DNA from 3 places in the Janthinobacterium sp. 1L-D-8-B-C4 genome. Region 3 is predicted to be linked to each of the others. Evidence: predicted binding sites of a transcription regulator. Region 3 holds the regulator's gene; each other region holds the start of a gene.
What was found. Region 3 encodes FNR, which switches genes on or off when oxygen is low (the NO sensors DNR and NnrR bind a similar motif). Its sites were predicted from a motif close to TTGATNNNNATCAA; they were not measured.
Positions count from the first base shown of each region.

Region 1: a site for FNR is predicted at 6,723-6,736, ahead of AC0Z42_RS09930 (KamA family radical SAM protein). Genes of this name have one in related genera too.
Region 2: a site for FNR is predicted at 6,021-6,034, ahead of cqsA (alpha-hydroxyketone-type quorum-sensing autoinducer synthase). Genes of this name have one in related genera too.

Region 1 covers NZ_JBXAVX010000004.1:256,602-266,973, reverse strand. The annotation lists gene AC0Z42_RS09960 (aminotransferase-like domain-containing protein) at 1-1,351, shown strand, start outside; gene AC0Z42_RS09955 (hypothetical protein) at 1,408-2,616, opposite strand; gene AC0Z42_RS09950 (HDOD domain-containing protein) at 2,705-3,583, opposite strand; gene AC0Z42_RS09945 (DNA-3-methyladenine glycosylase) at 3,807-4,382, shown strand; gene AC0Z42_RS09940 (methyl-accepting chemotaxis protein) at 4,393-6,069, opposite strand; gene AC0Z42_RS09935 (cache domain-containing protein) at 6,123-6,584, opposite strand; gene AC0Z42_RS09930 (KamA family radical SAM protein) at 6,803-8,167, shown strand; gene AC0Z42_RS09925 (MFS transporter) at 8,169-9,503, shown strand; gene AC0Z42_RS09920 (fumarylacetoacetate hydrolase family protein) at 9,448-10,296, shown strand; gene AC0Z42_RS09915 (carboxymuconolactone decarboxylase family protein) at 10,296-10,372, shown strand, end outside.
Region 2 covers NZ_JBXAVX010000006.1:27,112-37,483, reverse strand. The annotation lists gene moaA (GTP 3',8-cyclase MoaA) at 1-968, shown strand, start outside; gene moeA (molybdopterin molybdotransferase MoeA) at 1,033-2,874, shown strand; gene AC0Z42_RS12270 (DNA recombination protein RmuC) at 2,889-4,265, opposite strand; gene AC0Z42_RS12265 (group II truncated hemoglobin) at 4,270-4,665, opposite strand; gene cqsA (alpha-hydroxyketone-type quorum-sensing autoinducer synthase) at 4,705-5,952, opposite strand; gene AC0Z42_RS12255 (sensor histidine kinase) at 6,119-7,432, shown strand; gene AC0Z42_RS12250 (response regulator) at 7,436-8,443, shown strand; gene AC0Z42_RS12245 (ABC transporter permease) at 8,450-10,372, opposite strand, start outside.
Region 3 covers NZ_JBXAVX010000014.1:62,940-73,311, reverse strand. The annotation lists gene AC0Z42_RS21970 (sulfate/molybdate ABC transporter ATP-binding protein) at 1-452, shown strand, start outside; gene AC0Z42_RS21965 (TOBE domain-containing protein) at 484-1,251, shown strand; gene AC0Z42_RS21960 (HAMP domain-containing sensor histidine kinase) at 1,256-4,327, opposite strand; gene fnr (fumarate/nitrate reduction transcriptional regulator Fnr) at 4,548-5,306, shown strand; gene AC0Z42_RS21950 (FixH family protein) at 5,307-5,831, opposite strand; gene ccoG (cytochrome c oxidase accessory protein CcoG) at 5,887-7,278, opposite strand; gene ccoP (cytochrome-c oxidase, cbb3-type subunit III) at 7,283-8,209, opposite strand; gene AC0Z42_RS21935 (cbb3-type cytochrome oxidase subunit 3) at 8,202-8,402, opposite strand; gene ccoO (cytochrome-c oxidase, cbb3-type subunit II) at 8,404-9,018, opposite strand; gene ccoN (cytochrome-c oxidase, cbb3-type subunit I) at 9,034-10,372, opposite strand, start outside.

The DNA.
Region 1 (10,372 bases), on a different contig from region 3:
GCGCCTGGCCGCAAACAAAGGGCCACGTTTCCTGCAGATTGCCGATGCCTTGCAGGCGGCGGTGGCAGACGGCTCCCTGTCACCGGGCGACCGCCTGCCGCCGCAGCGCCAGTTGGCGGCGCAGCTGGAGGTCGACCTGACAACGATCACGCGCGCCTACGACGAAGCCCGGCGCCGCAACCTGCTGGAGGGGCGCGGCGCCCGGGGCACATATGTCGCGGCGCCGAAAGTCGAATTGACCTCCATCCTCGACCTGTCCATGAATACGCCGCCACCGCCGGCCGGCGTGGACTTCGACGACATGCTGAAACAGGGATTGTCTCAGGTATTGATGAGGGCGGACAATGAATTGCTGATGACCTACCACCCGGGCGGGGGCAGCGACTCCGACCGCAAGGCCGGCGCCAGATGGCTGGCGCCGATGTTTGGACCGCTCGATTTCCAGCAGCTGGTGGTCTGCCCGGGGGCGCAAGCGGCGATCGCCGCAGCCATCCTTGCGCTGACCGAGCCTGGCGATGTGATCCTGGCAGAGCCTATCAGCTATCCCGGCCTGCTTGCCGCAGCGACCCGGTTCGGCCGGCACATCATTGCGGTGGAAGCGGACCAGCACGGCATGCTGCCCGAGACGCTGGAACAGGCATGCCGCCAGCACAAGCCCGCGCTGGTCTACCTGAATCCCACATTGCAGAATCCGACCGCCATTACCATGCCGGAACGCCGCCGCAAGCAGCTCGCCAGCGTCGCGCAGCGCTGCAATATACGCATCGTCGAGGACGATCCCTACTGGCTGCTTGCCGATGCCCCGCCGCCACCGATTGCCACGTTTGCCCCGCAACAGGTGCTCTACATTTCGACCCTGTCGAAATGCCTGACGCCCGGCTTGCGGGTCGCCTTCGTGCTGCTGCGCGACCCGGTCGAGCGCGAACGTTTCCTGGTCGCGCTCAGATCATTTGCGCTGATGGTCGCGCCCCTGACGGCCGCACTGGCCACGCAGTGGATACTCGACGGTTCGGCTGGCAGATTGATGGAAGGCATCCGCAACGAGGCGCGCCTGCGCCACCGCATGGCGCGCGATATCCTGGCGGGACGCTACAGCGGGGCCGGTGACGGCCTGCATGTATGGCTGGCGCTGCCGGCATATTGGAACTCCGCGCAGCTTGCCCGTGCAGCCGCCAGCGACGGCATCGCCGTCACGCCGGCAGAGGCCTTCGCCACCGGCAGCATCGCCGAGAACGCCATCCGCATCTCCCTGGGCAGCATCAAGGACCGTACACGCTTGCAGGCGGGCCTGCAACGGCTGTCCCACCTGCTTGCACAGCGGCCCGAGCCGGTCAGCGCTGCCGTGGGTTGAGTGTTCGGGTAGCTTGATACTTTCTGCTTGCCTGTTGCCAAGCGGAAGCGCCTGCTTCAGTCGAGGGAGTAAGCATGCACTTCCTGCGGCTGCCCCTGGCCATCGAACTTCAGCGCCACCGACAGATTCGTCACGCCGATCATCGCCAGCGCGTCGCATACGTCATTGACTTCGTCCTGCAAGTCGGCCGCCAGGTCCAGCGGCTTGTCGGCGCTGTGCAGCACTTCACCACCGGCCGCGTAGACGTTCACGCGCAGCAGCATGTCGCCGTGCTCGTCGGCCGGGCCGACCACCACCGAGACGTCGCCGGCGTCGATGTTGTTTTCCGCCAGCGCGTGGTTGATGCCAGACATCATCTGCAGCATGGCGTATTCGGCCAGGCCTTGTTCCTTGCCGCCATGGAACAGATCCTGGTAGAGGAAACTGACTTCCAATGTACTACCGGCCGGCGCCAGGCAGCGCTGCACCAGCGGGGCGACTTTGGCCGTCCATTGCTGGTAGCGTTCCATGCGCGCGTCGAACCAGGCGTCGAGCGCTGCTTCGTCTTTTGGTTCCGTGTAGAACGGGTCGTCAACGCGCTTGAGGGCAAAGCCCAGCAGGAAGCGCAGTTCGACGGCGGTGTCTCCAGCGCCGAATTCAGTGGCGCTCCAGCCGGCGATGCTGCGTTCGAGGCCGGCGGCGATAACGATTTTTTTATCCGTCATCGAGGTGTAGGCGTCGCGCACCATTTCATGCAGGTGGCTGTAAGTGATGCGGTCGATTTCGTCGAGGTCGTAGGCGTGGCTCATCAGCACGACCCTGGCCTTGGCGCTTTCCAGTTCGGACGCCTGGAAGCTTTTTACCAGCGCTTCGAACGCGTCCTGGTCCTGGAAGCCGTCCGCTTCCTTCAGGCCGCCCGTGCTTTGCACCAGCAGCGGCACCACGAAGGCGTTGATTTCCATCGCCGGCGCGTTGTCGCGGCGAATTACCACCACCGACGAGGCTTCCTCGATCTGGCTGCGCAGGTATTGGTAGGCGCCCACGTCTTCGTATCTGGCGCGCTCGATGGCGTCGTACAGCACTTCGTCTTTCTTCTGGTTCAGGCTCTTGCGGATCAGGCGGCCGAACTCGACGGCCTGCTCGGCCAGCACCGTGCCTTGCGACTCGCTGTCTTCCTGTTCCGCCAGGTTCAGTGCCATCGTGCTCAACATGCGCGCGACGGCTTCGTCCTTCTCTTCGGGCGAATTGGACGATTTGCGGGGGGCAGGGCGCTTGTTCTTGGGCATGGTGAGTAGTTGAATTCAAGTGATAAATGGAAAAGGGCGCCTGAAGCAAAAGCCTGGCGCCCATCGCGATGATACAGGTCGCACCAGCTTAATGGTCAGTGTCGAACATCTCGTGCAACTCATCGAGCAGGTCGGCTGCTTCTTCTGCCGACAGGCCAAGATGCTGGCAGGCCAGTTCGCCGCCCTTGTCCCATTCGATCGAGTTGCTGTTGCCATGGTAGCGCTGTATGCCTTTTTCGGCCAGCAGCGACAGCGCGATCAGCGAGCGGATGGCGTCATCGGTGGACGGATCGCCCAGCACGCTGTAGTCGTGGTGGTGCAAAATCGCCCACGCCACGTCCGACGACAGGCCCCAGTTGCGGGCCAGCAAGCAGCCGATGGCGGCGTGGTTGGTCTGGTGGCGCGCGTCTTCCACTGCCGTGAAACTGTTGTGGGCGTCGTTGGCGGCGGCCGCATACGTGTTCACGTAATCGGGGAAGCGGTTCATCAGCAGCGGCACGCCGATATCGCAGAACAGGCCGAAGGTGTGGGCGATATCGGGCGGGGCGATGCGCAGCTTGCGCGAGGTAAATACCACGGCGCGCGCGCGCTTGGCCGACACGTCCCAGAAATTGTTCAGCTCCACGCCCTCGGCTTCCAGCGCCTGGCGCGCCAGCAAGCCCGTCATCAAAGCGCTGCACTGGTTGATGCCGAGGAAATTGATGCCTTGTTCGACCGATTTGGCCTTGCGCGCCGCGCCATAGAACGGCGAGTTGGCCAGTTTCAATAGGGCGCCCGACATGCCGACATCGTCGGCGATGATGCGTGCGATCTTGCGTGGCGATGGATCGGGCTCGGCCAGTTCGCGCTGCAGGTCGACCAGCAGGCTGGGGCGCGGTGGAATACGGATCGACCGCATCAATGCCTCGACCGGATCGCCGCCTGCCGCTTTTGCCGGCTCTGCCACTTTCAATGCTGCGTTCATCATCATCACTATCGCTGGTTGGACTGTCGCGGACGATTATCGCTGTTTATCAAAGGCAATAGTTCAGAACTGTTCTTATTTATGGCAAAAACCGCCAATTCTTTCCGCTGGCGCTCGTTTATTGACGATTTTCAGACGCCGGCAAGCCGTATTTTGATGGTGTTATCTGCAAGTTTTATATGTTTTCAAGAAACGTGCGCCGGGTGCCGCAGGCTACAATGGGCGCATGAAAAGTATCCTCGCAGACATCGATTTCAACCAGGATTCCAGCCTGGTGGCGCGCCAGTTGATCGGCGTGACCGTGCTGGTCGACGGCGTCGGCGGGCGCATCGTGGAAACCGAAGCCTATGACCGGCTGGACCCGGCCTCGCACACGTTTGGCGGCCAGACGCCGCGCAACGCGTCCATGTTCGGCCCGCCGGCGCAGGCCTATGTCTACCGTTCCTATGGCATCCACTGGTGCCTCAATTTTGTCTGCCGCGAGGCCGGTCATGGCGCCGGCGTGCTGATCCGCGCCATCGAGCCTTTGTTCGGCCTGGACGCGATGCGCGCGCGGCGCGGCGTCGAGGATCAGCGGCTGCTGTGCTCGGGGCCGGGCAAGGTCTGCCAGGCGCTCGGTGTCACGCATGCGCACAACGGCTTGCCGCTGGACGCGCCACCGTTCGTGCTGCTGGGGCGGGAAGAAGAGGATGTGGTGGTGCTGGCCGGTCCGCGCATCGGCATTTCCAAGGCAATGGACGTGCCCTGGCGCTTTGTGGAAGCTGGCTCGAAGTTTTTGAGCAAGCCGATGCGGGTGGCTTAGGTTGGTATGGCTAGGCGTTGCGCCGCCGTGGCGCCGGTACGGCTTTGGCGCGCAGCGCACTGTGCGCGGCACGCCGTTCGGTGTGGCTGGCCGGCGCCTGGAAAGCTTCCCGGGCAACCAGCGCAGTTGAGCTCGTCTGTGGCTGGTCAAGGGTAAATACCGCCACCGCCGCCGACAACGTCACGGCCTGCTCCTGCAAGCTGGCCGCCGCGGCCGCCGCCTGTTCCACCAGCGCCGCATTTTGCTGCGTCACGTCATCCATCTGCGTCACCGCCAGGTTCACCTCGGTAATGCCGGTTGCCTGTTCGGCGCTGGCCTGCTCGACGCGCTGGATGATCTCGTTGACCTGCTGCACCGAGGCCACGATGGCTCCCATGCTGTCGCCCGCCTGCTGCACCGCCACGCTGCCGCCGTCGATGGTGGCTACCGAGGTGGCGATCAGGGTCTTGATCTCTTTCGCGGCAGCGGCCGAACGGTGCGCCAGGGTGCGTACTTCGGACGCCACCACGGCAAAGCCGCGGCCCTGTTCGCCGGCGCGGGCCGCTTCCACCGCCGCGTTCAGCGCCAGGATATTGGTCTGGAACGACAGGCCGTCGATAACGCCGATAATGTCGACGATCTGGCGCGAATTGCCGCGGATGGTGGCCATGGTCGCCACCGCCTGCTGCATCGCCGCGCCGCCCTGCAGCGCCAGGCTGGACGCCTGCGCCGCCAGTTCGCTGGCGCGGCGCGCATTGCCGGCGTTGTCGTTGACGGCCTCGGTCAGGGTGGCCATGGCGCTCGACGTCTGTTCCAGCGAACTGGCCTGCATTTCGGTGCGCGCCGACAAGTCCATATTGCCGGTGGCGATCTCGCGCGAGGCGGTATCGATCGATTGCACGGCCGACAAAATGGTGCGCAGTGTCTGGTTCAGCTTGGCGATGCACTGGTCCAGCACGCGCGAGGTGGCGGCGATCTCGTCATTGCCCTGCCTGCTCTTGCCCGCCGTCAGGCGGCCCGCCGCCAGTTGCTGCACCGCCTCGGCAATGCCGTGGATTTCCCGCAGCATGGCGCGTCGCACCAGCATTGTCACCACCACCGAGGCGCAAATCGACAGCAGCACTGTGGTGAGCAAGGTCCAGCCCTGGTTGTGAAACTGCTCGACGGCCGCCGCATGCGCTTCGGTACCGAGCGACGTTTCCAGCGCCGCCAGCTTCACCAACTGGGCGTTGAGCTGGCCGAACTGGGCTTCCGCCTTGATCATCGAATTGGCGGCGATCGACAAATCCATCTGTGCCATTTCCATGGTTTCCAGCACCGCCTTGCGATAGGCGCCCAGCGCGCCACTGGCGCCATCGACCATCGCCAGCTCCGCCCCCTTGGCGCTGGCGCGCAGGGTGCCCAGTTGCCGTGCGATCTCGCCGTGGCGCTGCTTGATCTGTCCTTCCAGCGCTTCCAGGCGGGCCTTGGCAAAGCTGCCGTTGGTCCACGACAGCAACTGGTACATATTGCCGTGCGCATAGCGCACCTCGCCGGCCACGTCCAGCGCCGCTTTCAGGTGCGCCATGCGCACCTGCACCATGTTTTCCATCGAGGCATTTTGCCGCACCATGCCGTACCAGGCGCTGGCCGAACTCAGCAACAGCAACAACAGCACCAGAGTGGGCGCCAGCAACAGCTTGGGGCCGATGCGTAATTTGTCGAGCATATGTCCTCCTGCCTGTGGATGGAAGCGAAGCCGGCGCGGCCGGCCCGCCACTGCTATTTCTTGTAGATGCCCGCTTCCAGCACCACGTCGTTGACGCGCAGGATGTAGGTGGTCTTCGGCTCGATCTTGCCGCTGACGGGGTTCTTGTACTGGTAATCGACCCAGCCCTTGCCCTGCTTTTGCGCCAGTTCGATGATTTCACGGCGGTATTTCTTGCCATTCGCATCGGGCACGTCGACCAGGTCCTTGCCGACGATGGACGGATTGATCGGGTGCGCCAGCACGATGCCGGTCTTGATGTCGCGCATGTCCACATACAGCTCGCCCTGCACGAATTCCGGGTCCTTGGCGCTGAGCTTTTTCATCATCTCCTTTTCGCCATGCTGCTTGATGAAGGCGGCGCCCCGTTCGGCCATGGCGATGGCGTCTTTTGCCGTCGGTTCCACGGCAGCGCTGGCATGGCCGGCATGGGCAAACAGCAGGCACAGCGCGGTGCCGGTCAATACACGTTTCATGATCTGTCCTCGGTTCAGTGATGGGGGAGTGCCAGGCCCTAATTTACGTTGAGTCAGCGCATGTGAAATTGCGATAGCACAAGTTTTTTCTTGCCTGAATGCAGGTTTATTGACGGCAACAGGGTGGCAGCTGCGCCATTGATTTAGTGCAATTTCATGCCTTTAAGCAAGAACTATGATGGGTTTTTCAATGCCAAACCCATCCCGACGGAGAACCCATGCCCAACACGAATACCGAATTGCTGCCAGCCAAATTCAAACCCTATACACGGCAGTCCATCCGCCAGGCGCGGCAATGGGAATGGTTGCCGCCCGAGCAGCGCGAGGCGGTGCAGGTGGTCTCGACAGTCCTGCCATTTCGCACCAATGAATATGTGCTGGACCAGTTGATCGACTGGAACAATATTCCCGACGATCCGATCTACCGGCTGGTATTTCCGCACCGCGACATGCTGCCGCCCGAGCAGTACGAGCGTTTGCGCGAACTGGTGCTGGAAAAGCAGGACCAGGCCGCCATCGACGCCTATGTGCGCACGATACGCCTGGGCATGAACCCGCATCCGGCCGGCCAGCTGACGCACAATGTGCCGACCATGGACGGCGTGCCGGTGCGCGGCCTGCAGCATAAATATGCGCAGACGGTGCTGTTCTTTCCCAGTGCCGGCCAGACCTGCCACGCGTATTGCACCTTTTGCTTCCGCTGGCCGCAGTTCGTCGGCATGGACGACATGAAGTTCGACGCGCGCGAGTCGAATGAACTGGTGGCCTATCTGAAACTGCACCGCGAAGTGACCGATGTGCTGATCACCGGCGGCGACCCTTTGATCATGAATACACGGCAACTGGCGGCCTACCTGGAGCCGCTGCTGGACCCGGCGCTGGAGCATATCCAGAACATACGCATCGGCACCAAGTCGGTCGCGTACTGGCCCCAGCGTTTCGTGTCCGACCGCGATGCAGACGACTTGCTGCGCCTGTTCGAGCGCATCGTCCAGTCCGGCAAGAACCTGGCCATCATGGGCCATTACAACCATGCGGTCGAACTGCGTCCCGAGATCGCGCGCCAGGCCGTCAAGCGCATCGTCGGCACCGGCGCCACCTTGCGCATGCAGGGCCCGTTGATACGCCATATCAGTGAAGACCCGAACAGCTGGGCCGAGCTGTGGCAGACCGGCACGCGGCTGGGGGCGATTCCGTATTACATGTTTGTCGAGCGCGACACAGGGCCGCGCGGCTACTTCGAACTGCCTTTGGCGCGCGCACACGAGATATTCCAGGCTGCCTACCAGCAGGTGTCGGGTCTGTCGCGCACGGTGCGCGGGCCGTCGATGAGCGCGTTTCCCGGCAAGATCGTGATCGATGGCGTGGTCACCATCCATGGCGAAAAACTGTTTGCATTGCAGTTCTTGCAGGCGCGCAATCCGGACTGGGTGCGCCGGCCCTTCTATGCCAAATTCGACGAGCACGCCACCTGGATCGACCACCTGAAACCGGCGTTCGGCCAGCAGAAATTCTTCTTCGAACTCGATGAACCGGTGCCGCACGTGCCGCACAAGGTGATACCCCTGGCCCGGGCCGCCTGACATGCAAGCCACCGCTGGCCGCAGCCCCGTGGCTATCTTTTGCCTGGTGTTCCTGCCGTTCGCGCTCGGCCATTACCTGTCGTGCTTGCTGCGCGCAATCAATGCCGTGCTGACGGACGAACTGCTGTCCTCGGTGCACCTGGGCGCCACGCAACTGGGTTTGCTGACCAGCGCATTTTTCCTGGCGTTTGCGCTGGTGCAATTGCCGGTCGGCATGGCGCTGGACCGCCACGGTCCGCGCGCGGTACAACTGGTGCTGATGAGCGTGGCGGCGCTGGGCGTATGGCTGTTCAGCCGTGGCCATGGCTTTGCCGAGCTGCTGTGTGCGCGCGCCGTGATGGGCGCTGGCCTGGGCGGCTGTTTCATGGCTGCCGTGAAAGCCATTTCGGGCGCGGTGGCGCCGGCGCGCCTGCCGTCCGTGCATGGCTACCTGATCGCCGTGGGCGGGCTGGGCGCAGCCAGCGCCACCCTGCCGGTAAAAGTCGCGCTCGACCATACCGACTGGCGCGGCCTGTTCCTGTGGCTGGCGCTGGCCGTGCTGGCGGTGGGCTTGCTGATCCGCATGCTGTCGCCCGCACCAACGGCGACCGTGGCGGTCGCGCCCAAGGCTGGCATCCTGCAGGTCTACCGCGACCCCGCGTTTCGCCGCACGATTGCCCTGCTGCTGTTGCCGCACAGCGTGTTTTTCGGCGTGCAGGGCTTGTGGATAGGGCGCTGGCTCAGCGACGTCGGCGGCATGACGGACGACGCTGTCGCCTATTTGCTGTATCTGGGCATGGCGGCCGTCATCTTTGGCGCCATCGCCATGGGCATGCTGACGGAATGGGCGGGCCGGCGCGGCGTCACGCCGATGCAGGTGGCGGCATGGGGCGTGCTGCTGTTCGTGCTGGTGCAGTTCGCCATGGCGATGAATGTGCGGCCCGGCCTGCCCATGCTGTCGGTGCTGTTTACCTTGTTGGGCACGGTGGCGGGGCTGGAATACACCATCGTCGCGCAAAGCGTGCCGCCGGGCATGACTGGCCGCGCCGCCACCTGTTTGAACCTGCTGATCTTCAGCGGCGCCTTCCTGGTGCAGGCCGGTTTTGGCCTGGTGCTGGGCTGCTGGCCGGGCAACGCCGCGCACCAGTATCCGCCGCAGGCTTACCAGGCCGCGTTCGGCCTGCTGGCGCTGCTGCAGCTGCCGGGACTTGCGATGTTTTTCATCGGCCGCCACAGGCGTGCCGGGCCATCCGGTAAAATGATGGCCTGCACAGCGGCAATGATCAACTCCAAGGAAGAATATGAAACTCGTTCGTTATGGTCGTCCCGGCAAGGAAAAACCGGGCCTGATCGATGAAGAAGGCAAACTGCGCGACCTGTCCGGCGTGATTGCCGATATCGATGGCGCGCAATTGTCCGACAAGGCGCTGCGCAAGCTGACCAAGCTCGACGAAAAAACCCTGCCGCTGGTACGCGGCAATCCGCGCTTCGGCGTGCCGGTCGCCAAGGTCGGCAAGTTCATCGGCATCGGCCTGAACTACGCTGATCACGCGGCCGAATCGGGCATGCCGATTCCGGCCGAGCCGATCGTCTTCATGAAGGCGATTACCTGCCTGAACGGCCCGGACGACACCGTGGTGTTGCCGAAGGGGTCGAAAAAGACCGACTGGGAAGTGGAACTGGGTGTGATCATCGGCACGCGCGCGCAATACGTCAGCGAAGAAGATGCGCTGAAATATGTGGCCGGCTATTGCGTCGTCAACGATGTTTCCGAGCGCTCCTACCAGCTCGAACGCGGCGGTACCTGGGACAAGGGCAAGGGCTGCGACACCTTCGGCCCGGTCGGCCCATGGCTGGTAACGCGCGACGAAGTGATCGACGAGCAGGACCTGGACCTGTACCTCGAAGTGAACGGCAAGCGCATGCAGACCGGCAACACGCAAACCATGATCTTCACGGTCGCGCAAATCGTCAGCTACCTGTCGCAATTCATGACCCTGGAACCGGGCGACGTGATCGCCACCGGTACCCCGCCGGGCGTGGGCCAGGGCCGCAAGCCGCAGCGCTTCCTGAAAAAAGGCGACACCATGCGCCTGGGTATCGCCGGCCTGGGCGAGCAGCAGCAGGACGTGGTTGCCTGGACCGCCTGATGCCGGGTTTTGACGTGGACCGCTTGCCGCCGCTGCCGCTGGAACAACTTAATGGACGGCAGCGCGCTGCCGCGCA
Region 2 (10,372 bases), on a different contig from region 3:
GCGTGTATTGCATGCCGAAAGACGTGTTCGACAAGAACCACGTCTACCTGCCGCACACGGCCTTGTTGTCGTTCGAGGAAATCACGCGCATCGCGCGCCTGTTCGTGGCCCATGGCGTGGAAAAGATCCGCCTGACGGGCGGCGAGCCGCTGCTGCGCAAGAATATCGAACGCCTGGTCGCGATGCTGGCCGCCCTGCGCACGCCCTCGGGCCAGCCGCTGGACCTGACCCTGACCACCAATGGCTCCTTGCTGGCAAAAAAGGCGCAATCGCTGAAGGATGCCGGCCTGAACCGGGTCACCGTGTCGCTCGATTCGCTCGACGACGCCACCTTCAAGCGCATGAACGATGTCGATTTCGCGGTGGCCGACGTGCTGCATGGCATCGACGTGGCGCACCAGGTGGGCCTGGGGCCGATCAAGGTCAACATGGTGGTCAAGGCCGGCATGAACGACCAGGAAATCGTGCCGATGGCGCGCCATTTCAAGGGCACGCCGTACATCCTGCGTTTTATCGAATACATGGACGTGGGCGCCTCGAACGGCTGGGACCTGAAGGAAGTGATTCCATCGGCAGAGGTGGCGCGCCGCATCGGTGAAACCATGCCCCTGGCGCCGGTCGATCCGAACTACACGGGCGAGACGGCCTCGCGTTGGCGCTACCTCGATGGCGGCGGCGAGATCGGCCTCATTTCCAGCGTCACGCAGGCGTTTTGCGCCGACTGCAGCCGGGCCCGCCTGTCGACCGAAGGCAAGCTGTACACGTGCCTGTTTGCCAGCGGCGGCCACGACCTGCGCGCCCTGCTGCGCGATGGCCGCAGCGACGAAGAAATTTCCAGCGCGGTGGCGCAGCTGTGGCGCGGCCGCGGCGACCGTTATTCGGAACTGCGCACCAGCCAGACCAGCTTGCCCGGCCAGGCAATTGAGCCAGGCAAAAAGAAAGTGGAAATGTCGTATATCGGCGGCTGATTTCTGCCGGCCGGTCATGGCCGCTGCTACCATGGCGTCTGGAATCACCACTGCAAGCATCCGCATGATAGCTAAACAAGACATTACCGGCCTGATACTGGCCGGCGGCCTGGCCACGCGCATGGGCCAACAGGACAAGGGCATGCTGGCCCTGCACGGCCAGCCGCTGGCGCAGCACGTGCTGCAACGCCTGGCGCCGCAAGTGGGGCCGCTGGCCTTCAATGTCAACGCCCGCCCTGAACACTATCTCGGCTTCGGCCTGCCCATCTGGCCTGACGACCTGGCCGGCCATTGCGGCCCGCTGGCCGGCTTGCAAAGTGGCATGCGCCGCGCTGGCACGCCGTATCTGCTGATGGTGCCATGCGACTCGCCGCTGCTGCCGCCGGACCTGGCTGCCCGCCTCGCCGCCGGCCTGCTGGCGCACGACGCGGACCTGGCGATTGCCGTTACCGAAGAGCTTGATCCTGCTGGCGGCGCGCCGCAACGGCGCCGCCATCCCGTATTTTGCCTGGTCAAGACGTCTGCCCTGCCCCAGCTCGATACTTATCTGGCCAGTGGCGAGCGCAGGGTCGGCGCCTGGCATGGCGGCTTGAGACTGGCCGAAGTGCTGTTCGAGGACGCGGCCGCGTTTCGCAATATCAATACCCCAGAGGAACTGGCCCAACTGAACGCCGAGGCCATGACGGTGGACATGGCGCAAGCGCTGCTGGCCGCCAAGGCCGCGCCCATCACGGAATTGGAACAGTTGCCGCTGGCACAGGCGCTGGGGCGCATCCTGGCGAACGACATCATTTCGCCGATCAGCGTGCCGGCGCACGACAATTCAGCCATGGACGGCTACGCCCTGCATGGCGCCGACCTGGCCGGCAGTGCGCCGGTGACCCTGGCGGTGGTCGACACCATCCTGGCCGGCAGGCCGGGTACGGTGGCGGTTGAACCCGGGCAATGCGCACGCATCATGACCGGCGCCGTGATGCCGGCCGGCTGCGACAGCGTGGTGCCGCAGGAACTGGTGCTGCAAGCCAACGAGCAACAGATTACCTTGCGCGCCGATGCGATCAAGGCGGGCGACAACCGCCGTTTCAAGGGCGAAGACCTGATGCAGGGCCAGCCGGCGCTACTGCAGGGCAAGCGTTTGGGACCGGCCGAACTTGGCCTGCTGGCGTCGCTGGGCATCGCCTCGGTGCCGGTGCAGCGCAAGCTGCGGGTGGCGTTTTTCTCGACCGGCGACGAATTGCGCCAGCCGGGCGAGCCTTTGGCCGCCGGCAGCATCTACGACAGCAACCGCTATACCCTGCTGGGCATGCTGGAGCGCCTGGGCTGCGAGCCTCTCGACATGGGCAGCGTGAAGGACCAGCCCGCTGCACTGGAAGCGGCCCTGCGCGGCGCCTGCGCCAGCGCGGACGTCATCATCACCTCGGGTGGCGTGTCGAGCGGCGCGGCCGACCATACGCGCGCGATCCTGGCCCGGCTGGGCAAGGTGGCCTTCTGGCAAATCAACATGCGTCCGGGCCGGCCGATGGCTTTCGGTGAAATCTGCGCCGATGGGCACTCGGCCCTGTTGCTGGGGTTGCCCGGCAATCCGGTGGCGGTGATGGCGACGTTTTATTTCCTGGCCCGCCCCACACTGCTGCGCATGATGGGGGCCAGCGCCGAGGCGTTGCCACTGATCAGCGTGCCGGCGCAGGCGGCGATCCGCAAGAAACGCGGCCGCACCGAGTACCAGCGCGGCATTGTCGAGCGAGACGCGCACGGCCGCCAGCAAGTGCGCGTGACGGGCGCGCAAGGCTCGGGCATCTTGCGCTCGATGACGCAGGCCAACTGCATGATCGTGCTGCATGAACAGCAAGGCCATGTGGCGGCCGGCGAACTGGTCGATATCGTGTTGTTTCACGGGCTGGCCTGAGGCCGGCCGGGCAATTACTCTGCGGCGGGGTCCACGCCGGCTTCCCCCAGCAGCAGGGCAGCCGTGTCGCCCGGCAAGGCTTCTACCGATTTGAGCTTGCGCGCCATCTGCCGGCTGCGCACTTCGGCGCTTTCGATATTCCTGGCCGCCTTTTCCAGGGTCAAACGGGTTTGCGACAGCACTTCGCCGAACTTGCCGAACTCCGTCTTGACGGCGCCCAGCACCTGCCATACTTCCGACGAGCGCTTTTCCAGCGCCAGCGTCCTGAAACCCATCTGCAGGCTGTTGAGCAAGGCGGTGAGCGTCGACGGGCCGGCAATGCTGACCCGGTGCACGCGCTGCAAGTCGTCGGCCAGGCCCGGCCGGCGCATCACTTCCGCGTACAGGCCTTCGGTGGGCAGGAACAGAATCGCAAAGTCGGTGGTGTTGGGAGGCAACAGGTATTTGTCGGCGATGGTTTTCGCCTCGCCGCGCACCGCCCGTTCCAATTCGCGCCCCGCCTGCAGCACGCCCTCGGCATCGGCCCGCTCGGCCGACTCGACCAGCCGTTCATATTGTTCCTTGGGGAACTTCGCATCGATCGGCATCCAGACGGGCGGCCCGCCATCGACCAGCCCCGGCAGTTTCAATGCGAACTCGACCCTGGCGCCGCTGCCCGGCACGGTTTCCACGTTTTTCGCATACTGGTCGATGGTAAGCACTTGCTCCAGCAGCATTTCCAGCTGCACCTCACCCCAGGTGCCGCGCGTCTTGACGTTGGTCAGTACCCGCTTCAGGTCGCCCACGCCCAGCGCCAGCTGCTGCATTTCGCCAAGTCCCTGGTGCACTTTTTCCAGCCGCTCCGACACTTGCTGGAACGAGGCGGACAGGCGCGTTTCCAGGGTGGCATGCAGTTTTTCATCGACCGTCTTGCGCATTTCTTCCAGCCGCGCGCCATTGTCAGCCTGCAAGTCGCGGATCTTGTTTTCCAGGGTGGCGCGCACTTCCAGCATGCGCTGCGCATTCGATTCGGTCAGCTGGGCCAGGCTCTGGCTGGTGCTGTCGGCAAAGCGCGCCAGGCTTTGCGCCTGTTCTTCGCGCCCCACTTTTCCCTGCGCCTGGATCTGCGTGCGCAGGCTGTCGAGCTGCTGCAAGGTAGCGGCCTGGAATTGCGCCAGGCCGGCTGCCAGGTCCTGCCGCGTGGCCTGCGCCGACGCTTGCAGCTGCAGCCGCACTTCGCGCTCGACCCGGTCGATGCGTTCCAGGCTTTGCGCCTGGTGCTGCTGCACCAGCGCCAGGGTGGTGGCGCCGTCGGTACCGGCGCCCGGGCGCGGGCGCAACAGCAGCAGCACCAGCAGGACGATGACGGCCGCGAGCGCGCTCAGCAGCACATAGAATTCGAGCGAGGTCATGGCGTCAGTCGGGCTTGTTGCGCATCCAGTCGGCGGTCTGGTAGAACGACTCCATCAGGCGCACGCGCAGGGATTCTTCGATGCCGCTGTCTTCCATGGCCCAGGCCATGGCGCGCAGCCACTGGTCGCGCTCGCTCGTGCCGATGGCGTACGGCAAATGGCGCGCGCGCAGGCGCGGGTGGCCGAATTTTTCGATATACAAATCCGGCCCGCCCATCCATCCCGTCAGGAAGAAATACAGCTTGTCGCGCGAGCCTTCGGTCGAGGATGGATGCATGGTGCGGATGCCGGCAAATTCCGGTTCCAGCTCCATCAGGTCATAAAAGCGGTCGACCATCTGGCGCAGCACGGGCGCGCCGCCGATGGTCTGGTACAGGGTGGGGGCGTTGGTATCGGTCATGGCCGCCATGATAGCGCAAGCGGCCCGGCCCCGTCCTGGCTAGACCAGCGCCAGCTTGCGCAGGCGTCGCGTCGACGGCCAGCGCGCCAGGCCCACTTCGTCGCGGATCGCCGCGCAGGCGTCGAGCAGGCGCTGCGCCTGGTCCTGGCGCAGCAGGGCATTCAGGGTCAGGCGCACCAGCGCGCGGTTTTTTGGCGTGGCTGGCGCGCAAAACACGGCGCCGTAGATGCCATGGCGTTCCAGAGCCTTGCGCAGCACCAGGGTGTCCGGTTCGGTGCCCGCTTCGAGCGCGATGATCTGCTCGGTGCCGTCGCTGACGTTATAGCCCAGGTCAAGCAGGCCCTGGCGCAGGTAGACGCTGTGCTGGCGCAGTGCGGCGCGGCGCTCGTCGGCGGCGCTGATGAAATCGAGCGCGGCGTCGAACCACGCCAGCTCGTGCTCAAGCAGGCAGGAACTGAAAATGGCCGGGCGCGAGGCGGACAAAAAGTATCCCTTGAAGTGCGACGAGCAGGTGATCAGCCCGGCGCGCCCGGCAAACGCCTTGGCCAGCGAGGCGGTACGGAAATGAACGCGCCCGGCCAGTCCCAGCTCGGCCACCAGGCCGGCGCCTTTCGGCCCGTGCGTGCCCAGCGAATGCGATTCGTCGACGATCAGCATGCAGCCGCTGCGTTCGGCAATCTCGACCATTGCCAGCAGCGGCGCGACGCTGCCATTGGTGCTGTACAGCGCGTCGACCACGATGATGCCCGGGCCATGCCGTTCCAGCTGGCGGCGCAGGTGGGCGCTGTCGTTATGCAGGAAAGGCACGGCCAGTGCCTGCGCCGACTGCACGCCCTCCCACAGCGAAGCATGGGCCTGCATGTCGAGATACACCGGGATGCCGGGGCCGGCCAGGCTTTGCAGCAAGCCCACATTGGCGGCCCAGCCCGACTGCGCCAGCACGCACGCCTCGCTGCCGAGAAATGCGGCCAGCTTGCCCTCCAGGCGGTGCTGGCGGCTGCCTTCCTGCAGGAAGACTGACGACATCAGCATCGCGCCGCCGCCTTGCAATACGCGCGCCTGCGCCGCCAGCGGCGCCGGTTCGCCGGCGATATTCAGGTAATCATTGCCGGCGAGCATGACCGCATCGGCCGGCATCGCTTGCCACTGGTGCAGGTGTTCGCCACCGAGCAGCTTTTCGATGCGCTCCACATAATGTTCGTCCATGCGCGCGCGCACAAAGGCGGGCAGCTGTTGTTCGGCATTGATGGCAGCGGCGGTGGACAGGGAAGAAATGGCAGGTGACATGATGACTCCATGGAAATGTTGTGATGGGAATTGCTACATCCAACATGCGCGAGCCATTACTCAGGAGTTTGATGCATCTCAATACCGGACCAGTTAGCCTTCTTTTCCACCGGAAACAGGCTGATCATATGGTATTGATTTACCACAAAAGTTCCTTCCCCATACCATGACGCATGCACAGTCCTCCGCTGGAAAACCATGGCAAAGCCGGCTGCTCCAGCCTTTTCTGCATTTCCATGACGCCATCGAGCATACGCCGGTCCGGCGCGCCCAGGTGCGCCTGCTGGCCTTTTGCGGTGCGCTCGGCATGCCGTTGTACTACACGCTGTGGCATTACTATTTTCCGCAGGAATTCGAATCGCCGGCCTTGCGCGTCATGGCTGCGCTGCTGTTCGTACCGGCCCTGTTCCCTCAGCGCTTCAGCAATACCTGGTTCAGCGTCTATCTGTTCGTCGGCCTGACGTTCGAGCTGCCGTTTTTCTTTACCCTGATGTTCCTGATGAACCATGCCTCGGCGCTATGGATGCACTCGCTGCTGGTGGCGCTGGTAGTGCTGTTCCATTTCGATACGCGCATCGCCGTGCTGGCCTACCTGAGCGGCACGCTGCTGGCCTGCGCGGTCTTTGCCGTGCTGGGCGACCCGCACTTCCTGCTCGACACGCAGGTCATGCAGCAGCTACCGGTACACTGGTTTACCATCGTCGTACTGTCGCTGGTCAAGGTCAGCCGCCATGTAGGGGCGCAGGAAAAGCTGGCCGGCCTGGCCGCTGGCCTGGGCAGCGTGGCGCACGAACTGCGCACGCCGCTGGTCAGCGTCGAAGCCAATGTACGCGGCCTGCAGCGTTTGCTGGCGCGCGATACCGGTGCCGATAGCGCTGCGCCCGGCGCGGCCTGCATCGACGCGCTGGCGCGCATCCAGTTCGAAGTACGCCACATGCATCACATGATCGACCTGTTCCTGCTCAGCGCCAGCGCCGTCAGCAGCCGGCTCGAAGCGACCGAGTCGGTCGGCATGCACGACACGGTGACGGCCGTCCTCAAACGCTATCCCTTTGTCAGTCCGGCGCAGCGCGCCCTCGTCGCGGTCGACCTGCGCGCCGATTTCCGCTTTGCAGGCCAGACGGAGCTGTGCGTGGTGATCCTGCTGAACCTGCTGCGCAACGCCCTGAAAGCCATCCAGCGCGCCGGCAAGGGCCGCGTGCGCATCGTCATCGACGGCAAGCGGGCCGTGCCGCGCCTGCTGTTCATCGACACCGGCTGCGGGATTGCCGCCAGCCGCCTGCCGCTGATCTTCGACCGCTTCTATTCCTATCCCGCGCACAATGGCAGCGGCATCGGCCTGGCACTGTGCCGGCAGATCCTGCAAGCCTGGCGGGCGCGCATCCATTGCGTCTCGCGCGACAGCGCCTATGCCATCTTCGTGCTGGAATTCGCGCCGCCGGCGCCCGACCGTTTTTCTCCTCCCCAACGTGCAAGGTGACGCATGATACTGCCCGTCCATACCCACCCGACCCTGACCGTCCTGATCGACGACAGCGATTCCTTTCTGAAAAGCCTGGCCTTCCAGCTCGATCCCGCGCTGGCGCGCAAGACCTTCCACGACACCAGCGCGGCCCTGGACTGGCTGCGCCAAAGCACGCGGCAGGGCGAGACCCCGCTGCACGTCAACTTCGACACGCAAAACCTGCCGCCCGACCAGTGCAACGTGGCGCTCGACATCGAGCGCATCTGGCGCATCAGCAGCCAGCCCCAGCGCTTTGCCACGCCGTCGGTACTGGTGGTCGATTATTCGATGCCGCAGATGAATGGCCTGGAATTTTGCCAGGCGGTGCGCGACCTGCCATGCAAGAAGATTCTGTTCACCGGCGCGGCCGATGAAAAAGTGGCGGTCACCGCCTTCAACCGGGGCCTGATCGACCGCTACATCAAGAAGAGCGACGACAATGCGCTCGATATCCTCGAACACGAAATCATCGGCCTGCAGCGCGAGTTTTTCCTGCAGCAATCCGATACGGTGCGCGACCTGCTGGTGCTGCACGACTACCAGTTCCTGCAGGACGAGGCGATGGCGGCGGTGGTGCTGGAATTGTGCCGGCGCCATGGCTTTGTCGAACACTATATTTTTCCCAACCCGGGCGGCATCCTGTTTTTCACGCGCGATGGCCAGGCCAGGCTGATGGTGATCGAAACCGAACGCAGCCTGCACACGCAATACGAGATGGCACGCGACAGCGATGCGCCGCAGTCGCTGCTGCAAGCCTTGCTGGAACTGCGTGTGATCCCGTATTTTTCCGATGCCGACAGCGACGGCATGTATAGCGCCAGCATTGGCGAAAACTGGTTCCGCTACTGCGCTCCACCGACCATTTGCCGGGGTGGCGAAACCTACTACTGGGCCCTGTTCGACCTGCCGGCGCACCAGCTGGGCCAGCCGGTGCTGTCGTATGCACAGTTTTTGCGCACGCAGGCCAGGGAAAGCCTGGCCGCCTGAGGCGGCTTACCCTTCGCGCAGGGTTTGCAGCGGCGGATGTTTCAATACGCCGCGCAGGCCCAGCCAGCCGCCGGCAATCGCGCACAGGGCGCCGGCCAGCAGGCCGAAGAGCCACACGCCGGGCGCGAAGCTCCAGGCGAATTTGAACTGGTACGTGGCCAGCGCCCAGCCCATGGCCGCCGCGCCAGACGCCGCCAGCAAGCCGGCCAGCGCGCCCACCAGCGAGAATTCGATCAGCTGGGCTTGCGCCAGCTGGCGCCGGGTGGCGCCCAGCGCGCGCAGCAGGCCCGCTTCGCGGGTGCGCTCGTCTTGCGAACCCATCAGCGCCGCATACAGCACCAGGAGGCCCGACGCCAGCGTAAACGCAAACAGGAATTCAACCGCCGTCACCACCTGGTCCAGCACGGCCTGGATCTGTTTCAAAATGCCGCCCACGTCCACCACCGTCAGGTTCGGGTAGTCACGCGTCAGGGCATTGCCCAGGTCGCCATGCGCGGCCGGCAGATGAAACGCCGTGATCCAGGTTTGCGGCGTGTCGGCCATCGCTTCCGGGTTGATGATGACAAAGAAATTGACGCGCATCGAACCCCATTCGAGCTTGCGCAAGCTGGTGATGCGCGCCTCGACCATCTGGCCGGCGATATCGAAACGCATGCTGTCGCCCAGCTTCAGGTTCAGGGTCTTGGCGATGCCCTCTTCCACCGACGCTTCGGCCGGTGCACCCGGCTTGCCGCTGAACCATTGGCCGGCGAGCAGCTTGTTTTGCTCTTGCATGCGCGCCATGGTCGACAGATTGAATTCGCGGTCGGCCAGGCGCTTGGCGCGGTCGTCCTCGTAAGTGTCTTCGGTAATCGTCTTGCCGTTCACGGCCACCAGGCGCCCGCGTATCATCGGATACAGCGGTGCATTGAGCACGCCGGCCTGCGCCAGGCGCGCGGCGATCGGCTCTTTTTGTTCCGGCAAGATATTGATGATGAAGCGGTTCGGTGCGTCGGCTGGCGTAGCGTTGCGCCAGGCCACCATCAGATCGCCGCGCACCACCGTCAGCAAGAGCAAAGCCATCAGGCCCAGCGCCAGCGACACCACCTGGATCACGGTCGCGCCCGGGCGGCGCTGCAAGGACGTCACGGCAAAGCGCCAGCTTTGATGGTTGACCAGGCCGCGCAGGCTTTTCAGGGACTTGAGGCCAAGCCAGCCGGCCAGGCCAAACAGCGCAAAGCCGCCGAGGAAACCTGCCGCCGTCAGCAGCGCCAGGGTCACGTCGCCAGCCTGCCACAGCAGCAGCACCACAAAGGCGGCGATGCCCAGGCCATAAGTGGCCAGCGCCAGCGCCTGCGGCGGCTCCTGCTCGCGGCGGATCACGCGGTTGTGCGGCACATTACGCAACTGCAAAATCGGCGGCAGGGCAAACCCCAGCAACAGCAGGATGCCGGTGGCCACGCCCTGCAACGCCGGCAGCATCGACACCGGCGGCAAGTCGCTTTGCACCAGCTTGCCCAGCAATTCGAGCAGCACCAGGTGGCCGCCGAAACCGACCGCCACGCCGATCACGCTGCCGACCAGGCCAACGATCAGGAACTCGATCACATACATGGCCGTGACCTGGTTTTGCGTCAGGCCCAGGCAGCGCAACATGGCGCAGGCGTCGAGGTGGCGCAGCATGAAGCGGCGCGCCGCCATCGCCACGGCAACCGCCGCCAGCATCGCCGACAGCAGGCCGACCAGCGACAGGAAACGGTCGGCGCGGTCCAGCGTCGACTGCATCTGCGGGTTGCCCGACTCGATCGATTCGATGCGCACGCCCTTGATCGCCTGTTCGCTGATCTGTTTTTCCAGCCACCCCTGGTAGCTGGCGATATCGGCCGCTTTTGTTGCCGGCGCCGACAGCAGCAGGCGATACGACACGCGTGAGCCATTTTGCACCAGCGC
Region 3 (10,372 bases):
CCTATCTGTTCCAGGACTATGCGCTGTTCCCGCACCTGACGGTGCGCCAGAACGTGGGTTTCGGCCTGGCGCGCGGCTGGTTCAATCCGAGGCCGCGCGAAAAACTGGCAAAAGTCGAGCATTGGCTCGATGCATTTCATCTGCAGGAACTGGCGCACCAGTATCCCGACGAGTTGTCCGGAGGCCAGCGCCAAAGGGTGGCGCTGGCAAGGGCACTGGTGGCCGAGCCGGCCGCACTGCTGCTCGACGAACCGTTTGCCGCGCTCGATCCGGCGCTGCGCGTGAGCATGCGGCTGGAACTGAGCCAGTGGCAACAGCAGCTGGGCGTGCCGATGATCCTCATTACGCATGACCCGGAAGATGCGCGCATCCTTGGCGAGCATGTGCTTACCTTGCGCGATGGCCGCATCGACACGGTGGCAGACAACCAACACGAGGTAAAAATTGGATAAGGTGGAAATTGGCCTGCAAGGCTCGGTCTGGATGACGGTGGGAGGCGAAAACCTCGGCGGCGCCGGCAGGGTGGAATTGCTCGCTGCGATCGCCGAATGCGGCTCGATCACGCAGGCGGCCAAACTGGTGAAGATGAGCTACAAGGCGGCCTGGGACGCCATCGATGCGATGAACAATCTTGCCGGTGAACCGCTGGTGGAACGCCTGACGGGTGGCAAGGGCGGCGGCGGCACGCGCCTGACGCAGCGCGGGCGCCAGCTGGTCGACAATTTTCGCATTATCGAGATCGAGCATGCGCGCTACCTGCGCCAGCTGAGCGGCCAGGCCGAAGGCATTGCCGACGACCTGTTACTGATACGGAGAATGGCCATGAAAACCACGGCACGCAATCAATTCCTCGGCAAGGTGGCCGAACTTAAATCCGGCGCGGTCAACGACGAAGTGATCCTGGAATTGCCCGGTGGCCAGCAGATTGTTGCCGTCATCACGCAGGGCAGCAGCGACAGCCTGGGTCTGGCGCCCGGCGTGGAAGCGTTCGCGCTGATCAAGGCCTCGTCGATCATCCTGGTGGCGGATGGCGAAGGCGCGCGCTTCTCGGCGCGCAACCAGCTGGCCGGCAGCGTCACGCGCGTGCAGACGGGCGCCGTCAATACGGAAGTGGTGCTCGATTTGCCAGGTGGCGGCACGATAGCCGCCATCATTACCAATCAAAGCGCCAGCGAAATGGAAATCGCCGTCGGCAGCCAGCTGACGGCGATGTTCAAGGCGTCGAGCGTGATCCTGGGCGTGCCCGCATAAACAATCAATCCTCCAGCCGCGACAGCCAATCCGCCGCCGCCGCCAGCACTTGCTCCAGTTCCAGCACCGTCTGCGCCAGCAGCGCCGGCACTTCGTCGTGGCGGCCTTCGTCGATCGCCTGCTCGGTGGCGAACGAGGCGCGTATCAGGCGCTTGGTGCCCAGCGTACCCACCGAACCGCGCAGGCCGTGCAGGATGCGCGCAACGTCGCTGTGGCGGCCCTCCTGCAAGGCCGCTTCGGCGTCGCGCAACGGTGTCATGCCCTTGTTCAGGGCGTCTTCCACCATGCGCCGCAAGACCGCCCTGCCCTTGGGGTCCTTGCCCATCACGCGCATCAGCGCGGCCATGGAAAACACTTCCTCGTCGAGTGGCGCCGCCGCTACCGCCTGTACTGCGGTGCGCTTGGGCAGGTGGCGGTTGATCACTTCCATCATTTCCTCGACCACCACCGGCTTGGCAATGAAGTCGGTGATGCCGGCCGTCATGCAGCGCTCGCGCTCGGAGGCCAGCACGCCGGCCGTCATGGCGATCACCGGCAGCTGCAAGCGCAGTTCGGTGCGGATGATGTGGGTGGCGCTGAAGCCGTCCATCACCGGCATCTGCATGTCCATCAGCACGATGTCGTAGCGCAAGGACTCCATGCGCAGGCGTTCGACCGCCTGCAGGCCGTCGCCCACCACGTCCAGCGTGGCGCCCATGTGTTCCAGGATGCCGCGCGCCACCGCCTGGTTCAGGTGATTGTCTTCCACCAGCAGGAAATGCACGCCGGCCAGTTCGGTGCCGCTTTGCTGCAGCGCGATATGCTGTTCGCCGTCCTGGGTGGCGTTCAGGGCCTGGTGCAGCGCGTCGAACAGGCTGGAACCGGTGATCGGCTTCATCAGCACCACGTCGGCCTCGGCCGCGCTGGAGATTTCTTCCAGGTGATTGCGGGCAAACGCGTTGACCATCACCACGATGGGCTGGCGCTGGCCGGTGGCCGCCTCGCGTATCGCCTTGGCCGTGGCCAGGCCGTCCATGACGGGCATGTGCCAGTCGGCCAGCACCACGTCATATGGCTGCCGGCTGGCCAGGCGTTCGCGGTACAGCTCGATGGCGGCAAAGCCGGAGTCGACTTCATCGGCGGCCCAGCCCCATGCTTCGATCAGTTTCACGATCAGTTCGCGCGTGGTGCGGTTGTCGTCGGCCACCAGCAGGCGCAACTGGCCCAGGGCCGGTTTGCGGCGCTCTTCGTTTGGCTGCGCCAGTGCTTCGAACGGCACGCTGAACCAGAAGCGGCTGCCCTTGCCTTCGCTGCTGGCCACGGCGATATCGCCGCCCATCATGTGGATCAGATGCTTGCTGATGGCCAGGCCCAGGCCAGTGCCGCCGAAGCGGCGCGTGATGCTCTGGTCGCCCTGCGAAAAGGCGGTAAACAATTGTTCCTGCTGCTGCGGCGTCATGCCGATGCCGGTGTCGCGTACTTCAAAGCGCAGCCAGGCCTGGCCGGGCGTTTGCTCGGCCAGGCTGACGGCCACCACTACTTCGCCGCTGGCGGTAAATTTGATGGCATTGCCGGCCAGGTTGACGAGGATCTGCTGCAGGCGCTGGGCGTCGCCCACCAGGCGGCGCGGCACGTCGGGCTCGACCGCGATCGCCAGTTCCAGTTCCTTTTCGCCGGCATTCATGGTCATGGTGGTGGCCAGCGTGTTCATCACTTCATCGAGATCGAATTCGACCGGCGACAAATCCATGCGGCGCGCCTCGATCTTGGAAAAATCAAGCACGTCGTTGAGGATGCCCAGCAGCGACTGGCCGGCCACGCGCACCATGGTCAGGTATTTGCGCTGCTCGGTATTGAGTTTGGTGTTACCGAGCAAATACACCATGCCCAGCACGGCGTTCAGCGGCGTGCGGATTTCATGGCTCATGTTGGCGACAAAGTCGCTCTTCGCGCGGTTGGCCGCTTCGGCGCGGTCGCGCTCGTCTTCGAGTTCGGTCGCGCGTGCTTCCACTTCCTGCTGCAATCGGTCGCGCTCGCTCATCAGGCCGTTGAAGGCCGCCGTCAGTTCGCCGATCTCGTCGCGCTGCTCGACCGGCAGCGGCGTGAAGCGCTGGCCGCTGCTGCGCAGCGCCAGCAGGGTGTCTCGCAGGCGCACCAGCGGCGACAGCAGGCGCACCGTGACCCAGCCCAGCACCAGCGCCGCCAGCAGCGAGGCGCAGGCGCTCCACAGGATCAGCCGGTACAGCACGCCGTCAAACGGCTCGAAGGCGTCATCGACCGGCAGCGAGGCAGCCAGCAGCCAGTTGACCGATTTCAGGTGCTTGAAGCTGTTGACGGCTTTCACGCCGCGGCTGTTGGTGCTGACCATGCTGCCTTCGCCGCCACGCGCGATCAGCGCGCTGGTGGCGGGGTTGGCATTGTCGGCGCGCGGCTGCAGCAGCTTGGCCGGATCGGGATGCAGCACGTACAGCGGCACCTTGCCCTGCGTCAGGATGAAGTAATAGCCATTCTTGCCCACCTTGGCCGTGCGCAGGTCGCCCAGCAGGTTGTCCTTGTACAGGCGCAGCACGCCGATCACGATGCCGGCCACCTCGCCATTGGCGCCGATCACCGGCGCCACCATCTGCACGATGGGCAGGCCGCTGGACTTGCCCAGCATCGGTTCGGTAATCATGGGCTGGCGCGTGCGCATGACGGTGCGGAAGTAGTCGCGGTCAGCCACTTCGACACCGCTGCGTCCCGGCACTTCGGGCACGTCGCTGACCACTTTGCCATGCGCATCGAGCACCAGCACGTCGTCGAACAGGGCCAGCATGGCGCGCTGCTCATGGTACTGGCGCAGCTGGGCCGGCTGTGCCATCAGCGCGGCGGGCTGGCGGCGCGCCGTTTCGCTGATCACGTCAAGCAGCATGCCAAGCTTGTCGTCGAGTTCTTCGGCGGTGCGTTCGATCATGGCCGTCTGCTGGCTCAGCAATACTTTGGTGAAATCGTCGCGCATGCGCTGAACCTGCACCAGGGTCACCAGGGCGATCATGGCGATCGAGGTCAGGCTGGTAGCCAGCGCGACTTTTGCTTTAATGCCCAGAGGCTTCATCATTTCCTTATCCTTGGCAAACGGGCAGGCGGCACAAGCGTGCTGCGAGAGATGCTATCAGGAATTCTCCTATCAATACATCAACTTGGCAAGCATGGGCTTGTGGCGGCGTTGCCATGAAAATAAATGCAGAAAGTGATTTAAGCATCGCATTTCGCCGAAATTGGCACATTGCCTCTGCAGATACAGTAAACTCGTTGTTGTATTTTCTAAAAGGATGCCCATGTCACAAGAGCTGTTGTCTCCAACCTTGCCCCCCGTGAACGTGGAAGCGTTGCGTGCGCGCTGCGCCACCTGCAGCATGCACCAGCTGTGCCTGCCCATGGGGCTCGACGTGGGTGACATGGATCGCCTTGATCAGATCATCGGCCGGCGCCGCAAGGTGGTGCGTGGCGCCTCGCTGTTCCGCATCGGCGATTCGTTCCAGAACCTGTACGCGATCCGCCTGGGCCACTTCAAGACCTACCAGATCAATCCCGGTGGCGAAGAGCAGGTGACGGGCTTCCAGATGGCCGGCGAACTGTTGGGCATGGACGCCATCAGCACCGACCGTCATCATTGCAATGCGGTGGCGCTGGAAGACAGCGAAGTGTGTGAAATTCCATTTTCCAGCCTGGAGCAATTGCTGGGCAATATGCCGACCCTGCTGCGCCATTTCCACCGCATGATGAGCCAGGAAATCACGCGCGAGCAAAGCGTGATGCTATTGCTGGGCAATATGCAGGCGACCCAGCGCTTTGCCGCCTTTATCGTCAACCTGGCGTCGCGCTATGAAGCGCGCGGCTATTCGAGCAGCAAGTTTCAATTGCGCATGTCGCGCGAGGAAATCGGCAACTACCTGGGCCTGACGATCGAAAGCATCAGCCGCCTGCTGTCGAAATTCAAGAAGGAAGGCTGGCTGAGCGTCTCGAACCGCGAGATTGAAATCTTGCAGCCTGCCAAGTTGAAGGCGATTACAAACGGTACTGACACCTGCAAGTAATTACAGTTCGTTGTCGGCGTGGATGGTGATGTCGCGCTGGGCCGGCCAGGCCCAGATGCCCGACAGGCGCCATACGCGCTGCTGGTCTTCCACCAGCACCTGCCAGCGGCTGCGCTCGAGCATCGGCAGCGACACTGAAAAATTGCCGTTGGCATCGGGCTGCACCATCAGGCGGATATCTTTTTCCGGCAAGGTGGCATGCGCCAGGTGCAGCAGCAAAGGCTGCCGGTAAGCCTTGCCGAAGCTATGCACGGAACCGGTGATGCGCGACTGCGCCACATCGTAGGCCAGGCTGGTATCCATCGCCAGGTCGCTGGCGACCGTGTCGCGGCGCAAGTCCTGGTTGATCGCCTTGCCTTGCTTGTAGTAGTCGCCCACCACCAGCGCATCGGGCTGCGTGAACGCGATATACCCCATGAAGCTGCCGACGACGACCGACAGGCCGGGGCCGATCATCAAGAGCCACGGCCAGCGGTGCTTGTACCAGGGATCGACGGGGGCTTGCAGTTTGGCGGTCTTGGACATGGTGTTTCTCCTGATTCAATATGGCGCCAGGCAAGGCCCGGCGCCGCTTCCTGGTTTAACGCGGCACGATGAATACCGCGCTTTCGCGCACATGCAATGAGGGATCGTCGATCGATTGCAGCGTGATCTGGATCTTGTTCGAACCCTTCTCGCCGACGCCGTGCGGCACGCGCAAACGCACCGGCCAGCCCAGCGTTTCGGTCGGCTGCAGGGTCACTTCCTCGCGCGTCAGCAGGGCCAGGCCGGGCAGGCCCGACACGGCGATCCGGAAGTGCTGCTGCTCTTCCGAGGTGTTCATGATCTGCAGGCGATACACGTTTTCGATCATGCCATCTTCCACTTCCCGGCCCATCGAACCGCGGTCGCGGATCACGTCCATTTTCAGGGGCGTGCGCAGGAACAGCGAGGTGCACACGGCGATGATGATCAAGGCCAGGATCGAGGTGTAGATCAGCACGCGCGGGCGCATGGCGCGCCGGCGGATCTGCTGCGAACTGAAGTTGTTTTCCATCGCATGGTCGGTGCTGTAGCGTATCAGCCCGCGTGGCCGTTCGACCTTGTCCATCACGCTGTTGCAGGCGTCGACGCAGGCGGCGCAGCCGATGCATTCATACTGCAGGCCATTGCGGATATCGATGCCGGTCGGGCACACCTGCACGCACAGGGTGCAGTCGATGCAGTCGCCCAGTTTGGCTTGCGCGCCGTCCTTGGCCGCTTTCTTGTTCAGCGCGCCACGCGGCTCGCCGCGTTTTTCGTCGTAGGTGATGATCAGGGTATCCTGGTCGAACATGGCGCTCTGGAAGCGCGCATACGGGCACATGTATTTGCATACCTGTTCGCGCAGCCAGCCCGCGTTGCCGTAGGTGGCCAGGCTGTAGAACAGAATCCAGAACCATTCCCAGGGCCCGAAATTGAAGGTCCGTACTGCATGCACCAGATCCTGGATCGGCGTGAAGTAGCCGACAAAGGTAAAGCCGGTCCACAGGGCGATGGCGCCCCAGGCCAGGTGCTTGGCAACCTTCTTGCCGGTCTTGCGCACGGAAGGGCCTTGCCGGTCGAGCGCCATGCGCGCGCTGCGCGTGCCTTCGATCTTGCGTTCAACCCACAGGAAAATTTCCGTGTAGACGGTTTGCGGACAGGAAAAACCGCACCATACCCGCCCGGCAATCGCCGTGACCAGGAACAGCAGATACGCCGCGATGATCAGCAGGGCCGCCAGATAGATGAAATCCTGCGGCCACAGCACCACGCCGAAAATGTAGAACTTGCGCGTGGTCAGGTCGAACAGCAGGGCTTGCCTGCCGTTCCAGTTGAGCCACGGCAAGCCGTAGAACGCCAGCTGGGTGAGCCACACGCATACCCAGCGCCATGTTGCATAGCGCCCTTTGGCCTCGCGAGGGTAGATCTGCTCGCGGGCCGCATACATCTTGATGACTTGGGGTTCCATTTGCTTACTTCACAGGAACCGCAGGCTGGGGGTTGGAGAGGCTCCAGATATACGCCGACAGCACATGCACTTTCGACTCGCCAAGGAAGTCACCGAAGGCGGGCATGGTGTTGTTGCGGCCCTTGCGGATGGTTTCCATGATGGTGTCGGCACTGCCGCCATACAGCCAGATCCTGTCGCTCAGGTTCGGCGCGCCGAGTTGCGCGTTGCCCTTGGCATCGGCGCCATGGCAAGCCATGCAGGCGCCGAACTTCGATTTGCCCAGCACCGATTTGACCGGGTCCGAGGTCGAACCCGACAGGCTCAGCACATAGTGCGCGACATTCTCCACATCCTGCTCCGAACCGAGGGCGGCGCCCATCGGCGGCATGATGCCGTTGCGGCCATGCAAGATGGTGGTCTTGATGATGTCGGGATCGCCGCCGTACAGCCAGTCCTTGTCGGTCAGGTTCGGAAAGCCCTTGTTGCCGCGGGCGTCCGAACCATGGCACTGCGCGCAGTAGGTCAGGAACAGGCGCTGGCCGATGGCGTTGGCCTGCGGGTCGGCGGCCACGGTTTTCAGGTCTTGCTTCAGGTACTTGTCGAACAGGGGACCGTAGTCGGCTTCCGCCTTTTTCAGTTCCTGCTCGTACTGGCCCGACGATTTCCAGCCCAGCTTGCCCGCATAGGTGCCCAGGCCCGGATACAGGAACAGGTAGGCCAGCGCGAACACGATGGTGATATAGAACAGCCACATCCACCAGCGCGGCATCGGCGTATTGAGTTCCTTCAGGTCTTCGTCCCACACATGGCCGGTGGTGCCGTCGGCCGGGGCGCCCGGCAGTACCGTCACCTTCGACTGCGAGTACAGCAGCACGCCGCAGCCGATGATGCCCAGCAGGGACAGCACGACGATGTAAATATTCCAGAAACCACTGGTAAAGTCAGACATGGCCGCGCTCCTCTTTTGCCGCTCCGGCATCGGCCGGATAGTCCAGCGCCTCGTCGGCGAACGGCAGGTTGGCCGCCGCGGCGAAGTCCTTGTTGCTGCGGCTGAAAGTCCACCACAGGATGCCAACAAACGTCGTAAAGGAAACCACCGTCATGACGCTGCTGGCGCTGTCGAACAGGTTCTCGATTGCCATGCTAATTCCTCGTTTTGATTAATGTGCCCAGGCCTTGCAGGTAGGCCACCAGGGCGTCTTCTTCCGTCTTGTCCTTCAGCTGCTCGGGACCGGCCTTGATCTCTTCCTCGCTGTACGGCTGGCCCAGGCGTTTCAGGGCGCGCATCTTCGGCACGATGTCTTCCGGCGCCAGCCTGGTTTTCGCCAGCCATGGGTAGGACGGCATGTTCGATTCCGGCACCACGTCGCGCGGATTGTTCAGGTGCGTGCGGTGCCATTCGTCGCTGTAGCGGGCGCCGACCCTTGCCAGGTCGGGACCGGTACGCTTGGAACCCCACTGGAAAGGACGGTCGTAGACGAACTCGCCGGCCACCGAATAATGGCCATAGCGCTCGGTCTCGGCGCGCAGCGGACGTATCATCTGCGAGTGGCAGTTGTAGCAGCCTTCGCGCACGTAAATGTCGCGGCCAGCCAGGCGCAGCGGCGAGTACGGTTTCAGCCCGGCGATCGGCTCGGTGGTGCTCTTCTGGAAGAACAGGGGCACGATTTCAACGGCGCCGCCGACGCTGATCACCAGGGTGACCAGGCCGATCAGCAGCCAGGGGTTTTTTTCAATCCATGCATGTGAGAATTTCATTTGCTTTCGCTCCAATCAGGCGTGCGCCACGGTCGGTTCCGTGCGGTGATCCGTGTTCAGTTCCGGGATGCGTGCGACTGGCACTTTGGTGCCGCGCAAGGTCATCCAGGTGTTGTAGCCCATCACGCACATGCCAGCCAGGTACAGCAGGCCACCGCCCACGCGCACCACGTAGTACGGATAGGTTGCCTTGACGCCTTCGACGAAGGTGTAGGTCAGGGTGCCGTCCGGATTGACCGCGCGCCACATCAGGCCCTGCATCACGCCGGCGATCCACATTGCGGCGATGTACAGCACGATGCCGATGGTGGCGACCCAGAAGTGCACGTCGACCAGGCGCGTGCTGTACATTTTGGTCCGGCCGGCCACGCGCGGCAGGATGTAGTAGATCGAACCCATGGTGATGAAGCCGACCCAGCCCAGAGCGCCCGCATGCACGTGTGCCACGGTCCAGTCGGTGTAGTGCGACAGCGAGTTGATGGTCTTGATCGACATCATCGGGCCTTCGAAGGTGGCGATGCCGTAGAACGACAGCGAGACGATCATGAATTTCAGGATCGGATCGGTGCGCAGCTTGTGCCAGGCACCCGACAGCGTCATGATGCCGTTGATCATGCCGCCCCAGCTTGGCGCCAGCAGCACCAGGGAAAACACCATGCCGATCGATTGGGTCCAGTCAGGCAGCGCGGTGTAGTGCAGGTGATGCGGGCCGGCCCACATGTAGGTGAAGATCAGCGCCCAGAAGTGGACGATCGACAGGCGGTACGAGTACACAGGGCGCTCGGCCTGTTTCGGGATGAAGTAATAAACCATGCCCAGGTAGCCGGCGGTCAGGATGAAGCCCACCGCGTTATGGCCGTACCACCATTGGATCATCGCGTCCTGCACGCCGGCATAGGCCGAGTAGGATTTGGTAAACGAGGCCGGCATGACGGCGCCATTGACCACGTGCAAAATCGTCACGGCCAGGATATAGGCACCGAAGAACCAGTTGGCCACGTAGATATGCTTGACCTTGCGCTTGATCAGGGTGCCGAAGAACACGATGGCGTAGGCGATCCAGACAACGGCGATCAGGATCGAGATCGGCCATTCGAGCTCGGCGTATTCCTTGCCGCGCGTCAGGCCCATCGGCAAGCTGACGACCGCGCACAGGATCACCGCTTGCCAGCCCCAGAAGGTAAAGGCGGCCAGCTTGTCGGAAAACAGGCGTACCTGGCAGGTGCGTTGCACCACGTAGTACGAGGTGGCGAACAGGCCGCAGATACCGAACGCAAAAATGACCGCATTCGTGTGCAGCGGACGCAAACGGCCGTAAGTGAGCCACGGTATGTCGAGGTTCAGGGCGGGCCAG